DNA from 3 places in the Rummeliibacillus sp. TYF-LIM-RU47 genome. Region 3 is predicted to be linked to each of the others. Evidence: riboswitches for the same ligand, from Rfam matches in the RefSeq annotation. Region 3 holds a riboswitch; each other region holds the start of a gene.
The links. A riboswitch is a leader RNA that binds a small molecule or an ion and turns the genes downstream of it on or off. The one in region 3 is predicted to bind thiamine pyrophosphate.

Region 1 (3,283 bases), on a different contig from region 3:
ACATTTGAAAAACCTAGATGCGAGAGCAGATCTTTTAAACGCAAAACGTTATCAAAAGCTGCATTATAAAGCGCCTGGCACTGATTTAACAATTGAATTGCCAGATAAGCATATTTGGTGCACAGGTGCGAGCCATACACCTGCTGGTTCCTCGTTTGTAGCAAATATGCCAACAGAAGAAGTGTACACAATGCCATCAAAATACGGGGTGAACGGCTTTGTATCGAATACAAAACCGCTTGTTTTCCAAGGTAATGTTATCGATCAATTTAAGCTGACATTCGAAGGTGGAAAGATTGTAAAAGCTGAAGCAGAGGTTGGTCATGATTTGCTGCAAGAATTAGTCAAAGCGGATGAAGGTTCTAAGTACCTTGGCGAAGTTGCTCTTGTACCACATGAGTCGCCTATCTCTGCATCAAATATTCTGTACTATAATACGCTTTTCGATGAAAATGCCTCTAACCACCTGGCGATTGGTGAAGCTTATCCGACATGCTATGAAGGTGGAAGCAGCCTGACAAAAGAGGAGCTCGAAGAAAAAGGTATTAATACATCAATTACTCATGAAGACTTCATGATTGGTAGCGGAGAAATGGATATCGACGGCGTTCTAGCAGATGGCACAGTTGAGCCTATTTTCCGCAATGGCAGCTGGGCATTTTAAGTAGTCATGCTTAGGTGTTGCTATACCTTTTAATCTCAACATAAAGTTCATATAAAAAAACGCCGTATTCCACAGGGAATACGGCGTTTTTAGTGATTATTTTTTCATTGCTTTTTTATCATGTCTTGCATCAATCACTTTTAAGATGATTGGATAAACAACTGGTGCGATTTTGATTACAGTTTTTATTACTTTTCGTAATTGCATATAGTAGCACTCCATTCATTGATGAGCTTGTGTATATTTAACTAATAGCCATATTATCAGTATTTTAAACTTTGAGTACTTTAATTCCTTGTACAATATTCCAAATGAACACGCCTAGCGAAAGGATAGCTTCTACAACAATAAAGATGAGCCATGCTCCCATAATCCACATACCATCATTGGACGATGCATCTGGGCTCCCTGTTTCAAATGAATAACTGTAAAAACCGGCTCCAGCCACCACAGCCATAAATATAATGACGCCAATAATGGTAGGGACCAGAAGAAGAAGGTGAGAGAGTAAAGCGCGCTTAGCGTGCCTTTTCACTTCTTGTTCCTTTACAGCAAAATACACGATGACGGGCAAGATAAATCCAGCAAAAAATATACTAAAATAACACAAAGAAGAGATTACACGGTTATTATTGTTTTCCAATTCCAATTTTGACACCTCCATATATCTATACATACGCACAGGGCTCACTGAAAGATTCAGAAAGATGAAAATTACCATGGCAATTTAAAATCAAATCAAGTACAATAAATGTGTTCAATTAAATACTGATGTATCGACCACGAGGGGAGCCGCAAATGGGCGGCTGAGAGTGAATCCGAAATTCTAACCCTTTGAACCTGTAAGTTAATGCTTGCGTAGGAATGTGGATAGAGACCGACTTATTTCGATGTTAGGGCTATCCTAATGTCGGTTTTTATTTGGGTGGAAATCTTCTGGAATACTTGTTTACGGGAATACGCTTTAGGCAAGAGTGGGCTGCATCGAAATACGGGAGGAAGTATATTGAATAAAAAACGTTTATTAATGATGATTGAAATCGCCATATTTGCAGCGATCGGATTTGTACTGGATAAGCTGTCCTTTAGTCTATGGCCACAGGGCGGTTCTATTAGCCTTGTAATGGTTCCGATTGTACTGATGGCATTTCGTTGGGGGACAATGGCTGGACTCGTTACAGGGCTATTAATTGGCGGATTGCAAGTGTTAATAGGGGGCGCCTATGTGTTAACGCCTTTGCAAGGCTTCATCGATTATTTCTTTGCATTTACTGCTGTAGGCTTAGCTGGTGTGATGCGAGGAATGATGATTGCTGCCAACCGACGTGGCCAAACAGGCAAAATGATCGTTGCTATAACAATCGGAACATTTATTGGCGGATTATTAAAATATGCAGCACATACTTTGGCAGGAGTCGTGTTCTTTGCTGAATATGCAGGGAAGCAAAATGTATATTGGTACTCTATTGTGTACAACGGCTCTTATATGATTCCTGCTATTATTTTAACGATTATTGTCGTTGCGCTGCTCTTTAAATCTGCGCCACGAATAGCTAATCCGAATAATTAACTGCTAATTAAATTAAGAATTCGACATGGTATTAGCAATACAAGAACAAACGCTCAGATACATTCTGAGCGTTTTTTTTTATTAGGTTATTTTCCTAAAGAAAATCCTTCAAATAATCTTCCACCAAATGGTTGCAGGACTTGATCAGTCAGGCATACAATCTTACCAATATCATTTGATTTATAATATGCGTCGAATGCTTCAACAAATTCGTTTGCAAGTTTTTGGTCATGATGAACTAATGAACGAAAAACCCATTTTGATGTCCCAATCCATTTGCCATTACTTCGAAGGATGAACTCACTAACTAATTCGCTGAGTGTGCTCGCAATAAAAATGCCTTCAGCTCTATTTTGACAACCGATTAAATCGTCTAACACATCCGTAACAAAATATCGCTTTATATCTATTGTTTCTTTTGTCCAATCTTCTGGCCCTTGTTCTATTAAGTCTTTGGCTTCCTTTCTAATAGCCGATAATACTCCTGTATCTTTTATAATTTTGCCCTCACTTACCATCCTTGGCATTGTAGGCCTTCCTTCTTTACAGTCACTTACAAAAAAGAAACGATAAGACTTCAAATTATGAACAAACAGTTCAATATTCCATCCAAATTCAATAAGGGATTCTCGATAAGAAAATCGAAAACTTTTGTCAAATATGATGATGTCTAAATCAGAAGTTTCAGTTGCCTGACCTCGAACAACACTCCCAGCTAAGATAGCTCCCTGACAATCATGAAAATGTTTTTCAACAAACTGTAAGGCTGCTTCTATTGGATCAAGTCTATTTTTCATATAATTTCCACCCTTCTTCTTTTAAGGTATCTTCTTCGGCAGAAGCTAAAAGTTTATAAGATTTGATTACCTGAAAATTCTATAACAATTTTATCGTATTTATTCCAATCTTCTTTAATATAGTCTGCTAATATGCGAATCGTAACGGAGCTCAATTCGTTTTTTTAGTTTCATGACTGGGTATGGATTGTAATAAATCTACATACTAATAATTGATTGCGGGGTGAATCTGTTGGAGATGCTTTTATTAAT
Region 2 (3,283 bases), on a different contig from region 3:
AGAAACAGCAGTATTCAAGAGGACGCCATCCGCTCCTGCCTCCATAGCAATAGCCGCATCAGATGGCGCACCAATACCTGCATCTACAATAACAGGTACAGTTGCCTGCTCAATAATAAAGCTTAAATTAAGCGGGTTGATAATGCCTTGACCAGAGCCTATTGGAGAAGCGCCAGGCATGATTGCATGGACGCCTAATTCTTGCAATCTTTTAGCTAGCAATACATCATCCGAGATATAAGGAAGGACAATAAATCCTTCTTTCAATAATTCTTCAGATGCCTTATATGTTTCGAACGGGTCAGGCAACAGTGTTTTTGGGCAACCGATGACTTCGACTTTAATCATGTCACATAAGCCAGATGCCTTTGCCAGCTTGGCGATGCGAACCGCTTCTTCAGCCGTAGTGGCTCCTGCAGTATTGGGTAGCAGTTTATACTTCGCTAAATCTATTTTTTCCAAGAAATTCGGCTGGCTCGCCTCAAAAATATTCATTCTTCTAACGGCAAAAGTAAGGATGTCCGTTCCTGAAGCTTCAACGGCTTCTTTCTGAATATCAAAGTTTGGGTACTTTCCTGTTCCTAATAAAAGTCTTGATTGAAATTCATATGGCCCAATTTTCAACATTTCATCCACCTCCAACAAAGTGTACAATCTCTATTTTGTCGCCATCTGATATAACTGTTTCGAAATAGCGACTTTTGTCTAAAATGTTATGATTTAATTCCATAATGAAAACCTTAGATTCTAACCCAAAGTGATGAATCACATCTGACGCAACCCTTATGTGTGCGGGAACTTCAAGAAGCTCGCCATTTATTTGAAGCTTCATCCACTCACTTCCTTTTACGTGTGCTAATCAATTTATTTTGATAAAGGACTTTCCCTTAACCTCAATTTTGCAGTATACTTTTTCACTGCCTGTACAGGATCGTTTACCAGCATTACTCCTGACAAGACCGCAATCCCTTGTGCGCCTGCTTCCAAAACTTGTTCTACATTCTCCAATTGGATTCCGCCAATCGCAATCACTGGAATTTTTACGTTCATAGTTAATTCCTTTAATTTTTCTAGGCCTCGCGGTTCTTTGTCCGGCTTGGATTGTGAATGGAAAATATGTCCATATATCACATAATCTGCACCGCATTCACTCGCATATATCGCTTCTTCTACGGTATGAACGGAACATCCTAGCCGCAATCCTGGAAATACATCCTTCACAACTGCGATATCCAAGCTATGATTAGCTAGTTGAACCCCCTTCACCTTAGTGACCGCTCCGACATCCAGTCGATCATTGATGAGGATTTTATCCAAAGGAACCCCTTCAGCCTTTAATTGATTTACGATTTCCATTAGTTCTCTCGCAGTTTTTTGTTTTTCACGGATATGGAAAGCGTCGATGTATGGATGAATTTCCTTGGCGATTCCAATCATTTCAGGAATGGGCTGTCTGCCTGTCGAAACAATGTGTAGCTCTCGATTCATTAGCCTCTCACCATCGAATCCTTATTCACGATTGGCCATTCTTCATGCTGATAAGCCATCTCCCAAAATGAATATTCGTACTGGCTGCTGATCATAAAATGCTCGAGCATTTGCATGCGATCTGATTCTGTTACCCTCTCAGCAATCTCATCGATTCGCTGAATTTGCTCCACCACTTTTTCATGAAACCAATCGCCACCGTATGCAGCAATCCACTCTTGATAAATTGGTTGATTTGGCGTATTTCCCTTTAAACGCTGACCGATTTCATCGTATAACCAATAACATGGAAGAAGCGCTGCAATAATATCACCAATATGACCAGTAAATGCCGCTCGATATAGATGAGATGTGTACGCATAGGCAGTGGGAGCAGGCTTAAACTCAGCGATTTCAGCTTCAGTAATTCCTAATTGCTTTGAAAAATTAGCATGCAGACTCAATTCTGCTTCAGCTGTACCCTGTACGTGAATAGCCATGCGGGCCGTTGTGTGCAAATCGGGTGCCTTTGCTCCCGCCAATGCCTGCACTCTGGCAAAATGAGAAAGATAATAAGAATCCTGCAACACGTAATAGCGGAAGCTTTCTAATGGCAAGCTGCCATCAGCTATACCTGTCACAAAAGGATGCTGAAAACTTGCTTCCCAAATAGAATCTGCCTCTTGTCGTAACTGCTCTGAAAATTTCATCATAATCCCTCCAAAAATAGTGTTAGGAAAATGGAATAAAAAAATCCCACTTTCCTTTACGCAAAGAAAGTGGGTATTAGAAATTATATGTACAAAAAATAAAATTTCTGCCGTGCCACTTCCCTACGTTGGTATAAACCAAATCAGGTTCCAAGAGTCTCAAAGTCACACTTTGATCTCAGCCATTCTAATGGCACCCCTAGTGGTAAATCATATGAAGTTTTAGCAACATTCGATATTATCTTAACATTATTGAATGGATTGTCAAGAACATATATGGTGAAATTTAGTAACATCCCTTTCCCCAGAATTGATTGCTGTTGGGCTACCTAATCTAGTAAGGAAGTTTTCAAAAACATTCGTTTTATCATAGTTCTTATAAGTCTTTTACTCTTTCAATAAATGGCTTTCCATCAATTAAACCATGTAGGAATAACTCTTCTGCTGAATGAAATGCTTGGGTAAAAGAATCTTTCGAACGTGTAAGAAGAAAACTCTTTTCTTCAGGTACCCTACTAATCCACCATTCTTCATTCTTATAATCAAATGATAATTCTTGTCCCTCTTCAATGGCTTCTTTAAATTCTTTCCATACATTTTCATCCATATGTAACACCCCTTATTCCTAATATAGTATAGATTCTCTAGGCAACGTTAATAACTAAAAAAGATTATCTCAATCACGGGCTGAGATAATCTTTTTCCTTTTTTAGGTTTGGCTATTGCTTTCTAATCAACATTCTTTACTTCAAAACCATCAATCAGCGCACGCACTTCATCCGTAGATTTCGTGTGCATCAATTGATTTCGCAATTCGCCAGCACCAGGAAATCCTTTGACATAGATCTTGAAGAAACGATGAAGTCCCGAAATGGAACGTGGCACTAGTTCTTGATATTGATCGTGCAAATCTAGCTGATATCTTAAAAGATTTAGAAGCTCCTGGCTGCTATGCTCTCTTGGTTCTTTTTCAAACGCAAACGGATTTTTAAAGATACCGCGACCAATCATGATGCCGTCTATTCCATATTGTTCAGCAAGCTCAAGACCTTTTTGTCGGTCAGGAATGTCTCCATTGATGGTAAGCATTGTGTCAGGTGCAATAC
Region 3 (3,283 bases):
GAAGTGGGCTTCCCTCACCGGTTCTGTACATAGAAAAAGGCGGAAAAGGAATTCTGATAACTACGTCTCAGCATCAGCTTTACTACCGTTTAAATGATTCAGTGCTAAGGGAGGAGCATTAGTATGAAGAAAAGAAAAGGAATGTTTGCTCTTTTAGTGGTGGTTATTGGTATTATAGGTCTATTCTTCTATTATTCTTATTCAAAACCAGCGCCTTTTCCAACAGAGGAAGCGCTGAAAAAGGATATAAATCAGACCTTCCCTGAGGCTAGCGTAAAAATAATACAAGACATAATCCATGTTGATGAACGCCATAAAGTGGTTCCTTTTATTTCTTTGAATAAAGACTATGGACTTAGCTATTGGATTTGGAAGAAGAATAAATGGCGAGTCGCTGAAGTGGATAATCGCGAAGAACCGATGATATGGAAGATAGAAGAGGGAAAACGGCCAAAGTATGTATATGTGTGGAATATTTTTCATAAAAATAAGGTTGATTCATTTACATTTTATCTAACGAGACAGCGGGATTATATCACCTGGGATAGGAAAGGCCTTTATATTCCACCAGTTCAAATGACGGAGAACGTGCGATTGCATAATAAGACATATGGGGTTTTCCCTATTCCAGAAGATTGGGCTACGATCATCGATTATGCTAGACCTGTTCAAATGGATTGGCTCTTCTCAAATGAGGAGGATGGAGATTCGCTTAATTTTGGATGGAGACCGAATGCCAAGCCTGGTGTAAAAGAGCCGATTGATTTTACTAATAATGGAGAAAGCTTTTCAACCGGGGATATCATTTTACGCTTTCCAGAACGTTTTGAAAAGGGAAGTCGTGATCTTTATGAATGAGTATCGATAATCTAGGAGGTGTTTTTATGAAAATGATAAAAAATTTAAACTCAAAAGATGAAATTATGGATGCCTTTCCGGTCATGAGCCAACTCAGAACACATTTAGATATAAACACATATGTAGAATTAGTGATGGAAGCGATGGAAAAGGAACAGTATAAGCTCTATGCACTCGTTGACTCTGATGAAATAGTTGCGGTGGTCGGATTCCAGCCAATGATTACACTTTATTATGGAAGATATATATGGGTATGTGATTTAGTGACAGATGCATCTAAGCGCTCGTTCGGTTATGGAGAAGAGTTGCTTGTATTTGTAGAAGAATGGGCTAAAGAATATAAGTATGAGTGTGTGGCCTTATCTTCTGGGTTGCAACGTACGAAGGCACACCGTTTTTATGAAGAAAAGATGGGGTACGACAAGGTAAGCTATGTGTTTAAGAAAGAATTCTAATATGTTGTAAAAAGCTATGCTTGTTTTATCCTTGAATGGCATCCAGTTGAATGGTACGATGAATATAACTTAAATATTTGCAGGGGGACACGAAAGTGTTGAGAAGGTTTAAGCCTGACCCTTAGAACCTGTCAGTTAATACTGGCGTAGGGAGCAAAGTACATATGATCGTTTTGTACAGCAGCTCTCCGTTTATGGGAGAGTTTTTTTGTACCCAACCAAATATTTTAGTGCGGGGGGACACGAAAGTGTTGAGAAGGTTAAAACCTGACCCTTAGAACCTGACAGTTAATACTGACGTAGGGAGCAGATGAAGGTATGAAATCTCTATGTCTACTCATAGGGATTTTTTGCGTCTACGTCCACTTTAAAGGAGGACGAACAGTGAGATTTGATGAAGTTGTTAGAGAAGAAGCAGATGCATATTGGGATGATAGCATGGTACACCCATTCGTGAAAGGGTTAGTACAGGGCACACTGCCAATGGAGAACTTTAAATTTTATATGATGCAGGATGCCATTTATTTAAAGCATTACTCAAAAATATTGGCAATAGCAGCATCCAAATCAGAGACGAACCAGGAAATGGCCTATTATCTTGAATCAGCTAGAAGTATAAATGAAGCAGAACTTGAGCTCCACCGGACTGTTTTCAAAGAACTTCATATTGGAGAACAGGAACAAGCGGAGCTTATTCCTGCGCCAGCCAACAATAATTATATTAACCATATGTATAACGCCGTTCTAAACGAAAGCCTGCCAGTTGCATTTGCCGCGTTGCTGCCATGTCCTTGGTTATACCAAAGTATTGGTGAAGAGTATAAAGATGAAAAACCGACACAGAAGTTATACAGAGATTGGATTGAATTGTATAGCGGTAAAGAGTTTAAAGATCAACTGGGTATCCAAAAGCAGATGCTCAATAAGTATGCGAAAGAAAACCCAGCTGACCATCAAAAGATGAAAGCATTTTTCCAAATGAGTGCCTATTATGAATGCAAGTTTTGGGATATGGCCTGGTCTTTAGAAAATTGGAAGGACCTTTCACCTTATGAGCTTGCTTAAAATAAATCAGGAAAATCCTTTAATCCACTGTATAACAAATTATGTAGTAGCAAATTTTACAGCAAACGGACTGCTCGCGATTGGGGCATCGCCAGTTATGGCAGATGAAATTGCAGAGGTTGGAGATATGGTTTCTGTTGCAAGTGGTTTACTTGTTAATATTGGTACCATTAATGGCCGAACAAAAGAAGCAATGATTGTAGCTGGGCGCAAAGCGAATGAAGTGGGAATTCCTGTGGTCCTTGATCCGGTAGGTGTAGGTGCCACTGCCTTTCGCCGCGAGACGGTGAAGAATCTATTGAGAGAAATCAAATTTGATCTTATTCGCTGCAATACTGGAGAACTTGCAGCTATCGCAGGTGTCAATTGGGACTCAAAGGGAGTAGACAGCGGTGTAGGAGAGATGGATATCGAGCAGACAGCAAAGGCTATAGCGAAACAGTACAACTGCTTTGTCATTGTCACGGGCGAGGTGGATATTGCCACAAACGGTGAAAGTATTGATTATATAGCAGGCGGCCATGAGCTCATGACAAAGATAACAGGAACAGGTTGTTTGCTTAGCGCCATCTGTACAGCAGCCTTAGCAGTAGAAAGAAATGATCTTTCTATCTTAGTCGACGTTCTGAAAGACTATAAAAAGGTTGCGGAGAAGGCTCGCCAGAAGGAATGGTTAGGCACTGTTCAACAAGAGGTGCTCAATCAATTGCACCAGATTGCAGGAGGGCGAGCATAATGAATATTGCCATGACTATTGCCGGTTCTGACAGCGGTGGAGGAGCAGGTATTCAAGCAGATCTAAAGACTTTCCAGGAGCTTGGCGTTTTTGGCACATCGGCTATTACAGCATTGACTGCGCAAAATACGCTAGGTGTTGAGGGCATATTCTCTGCCGATCCCTCATT

Region 1: linked by a shared signal. The riboswitch ahead of thiT (energy-coupled thiamine transporter ThiT) and the one ahead of tenA (thiaminase II) in region 3 are both predicted to bind thiamine pyrophosphate.
Region 2: linked by a shared signal. The riboswitch ahead of tenA (thiaminase II) and the one ahead of tenA (thiaminase II) in region 3 are both predicted to bind thiamine pyrophosphate.

The regions. Positions count from the first base shown of each region.
Region 1 is NZ_VVIR01000003.1:42,926-46,208, reverse strand. Features, by position in the region: gene F0527_RS12875 (aminopeptidase) at 1-664, shown strand, start outside; gene F0527_RS12870 (magnetosome magnetite crystal formation protein family) at 936-1,313, opposite strand; TPP riboswitch at 1,440-1,546, shown strand; gene thiT (energy-coupled thiamine transporter ThiT) at 1,671-2,234, shown strand; gene F0527_RS12860 (nucleotidyltransferase domain-containing protein) at 2,321-3,031, opposite strand; gene F0527_RS12855 (DUF2179 domain-containing protein) at 3,270-3,283, shown strand, end outside.
Region 2 is NZ_VVIR01000003.1:155,432-158,714, forward strand. Features, by position in the region: gene F0527_RS13355 (thiazole synthase) at 1-627, opposite strand, end outside; gene thiS (sulfur carrier protein ThiS) at 629-832, opposite strand; gene tenI (thiazole tautomerase TenI) at 865-1,488, opposite strand; gene tenA (thiaminase II) at 1,488-2,177, opposite strand; TPP riboswitch at 2,281-2,388, opposite strand; gene F0527_RS13375 (hypothetical protein) at 2,554-2,784, opposite strand; gene F0527_RS13380 (tRNA dihydrouridine synthase) at 2,907-3,283, opposite strand, start outside.
Region 3 is NZ_VVIR01000005.1:121,893-125,175, reverse strand. Features, by position in the region: gene F0527_RS15355 (hypothetical protein) at 1-122, shown strand, start outside; gene F0527_RS15350 (hypothetical protein) at 124-858, shown strand; gene F0527_RS15345 (GNAT family N-acetyltransferase) at 885-1,313, shown strand; TPP riboswitch at 1,385-1,483, shown strand; TPP riboswitch at 1,538-1,636, shown strand; gene tenA (thiaminase II) at 1,698-2,378, shown strand; gene thiM (hydroxyethylthiazole kinase) at 2,365-3,114, shown strand; gene thiD (bifunctional hydroxymethylpyrimidine kinase/phosphomethylpyrimidine kinase) at 3,114-3,283, shown strand, end outside.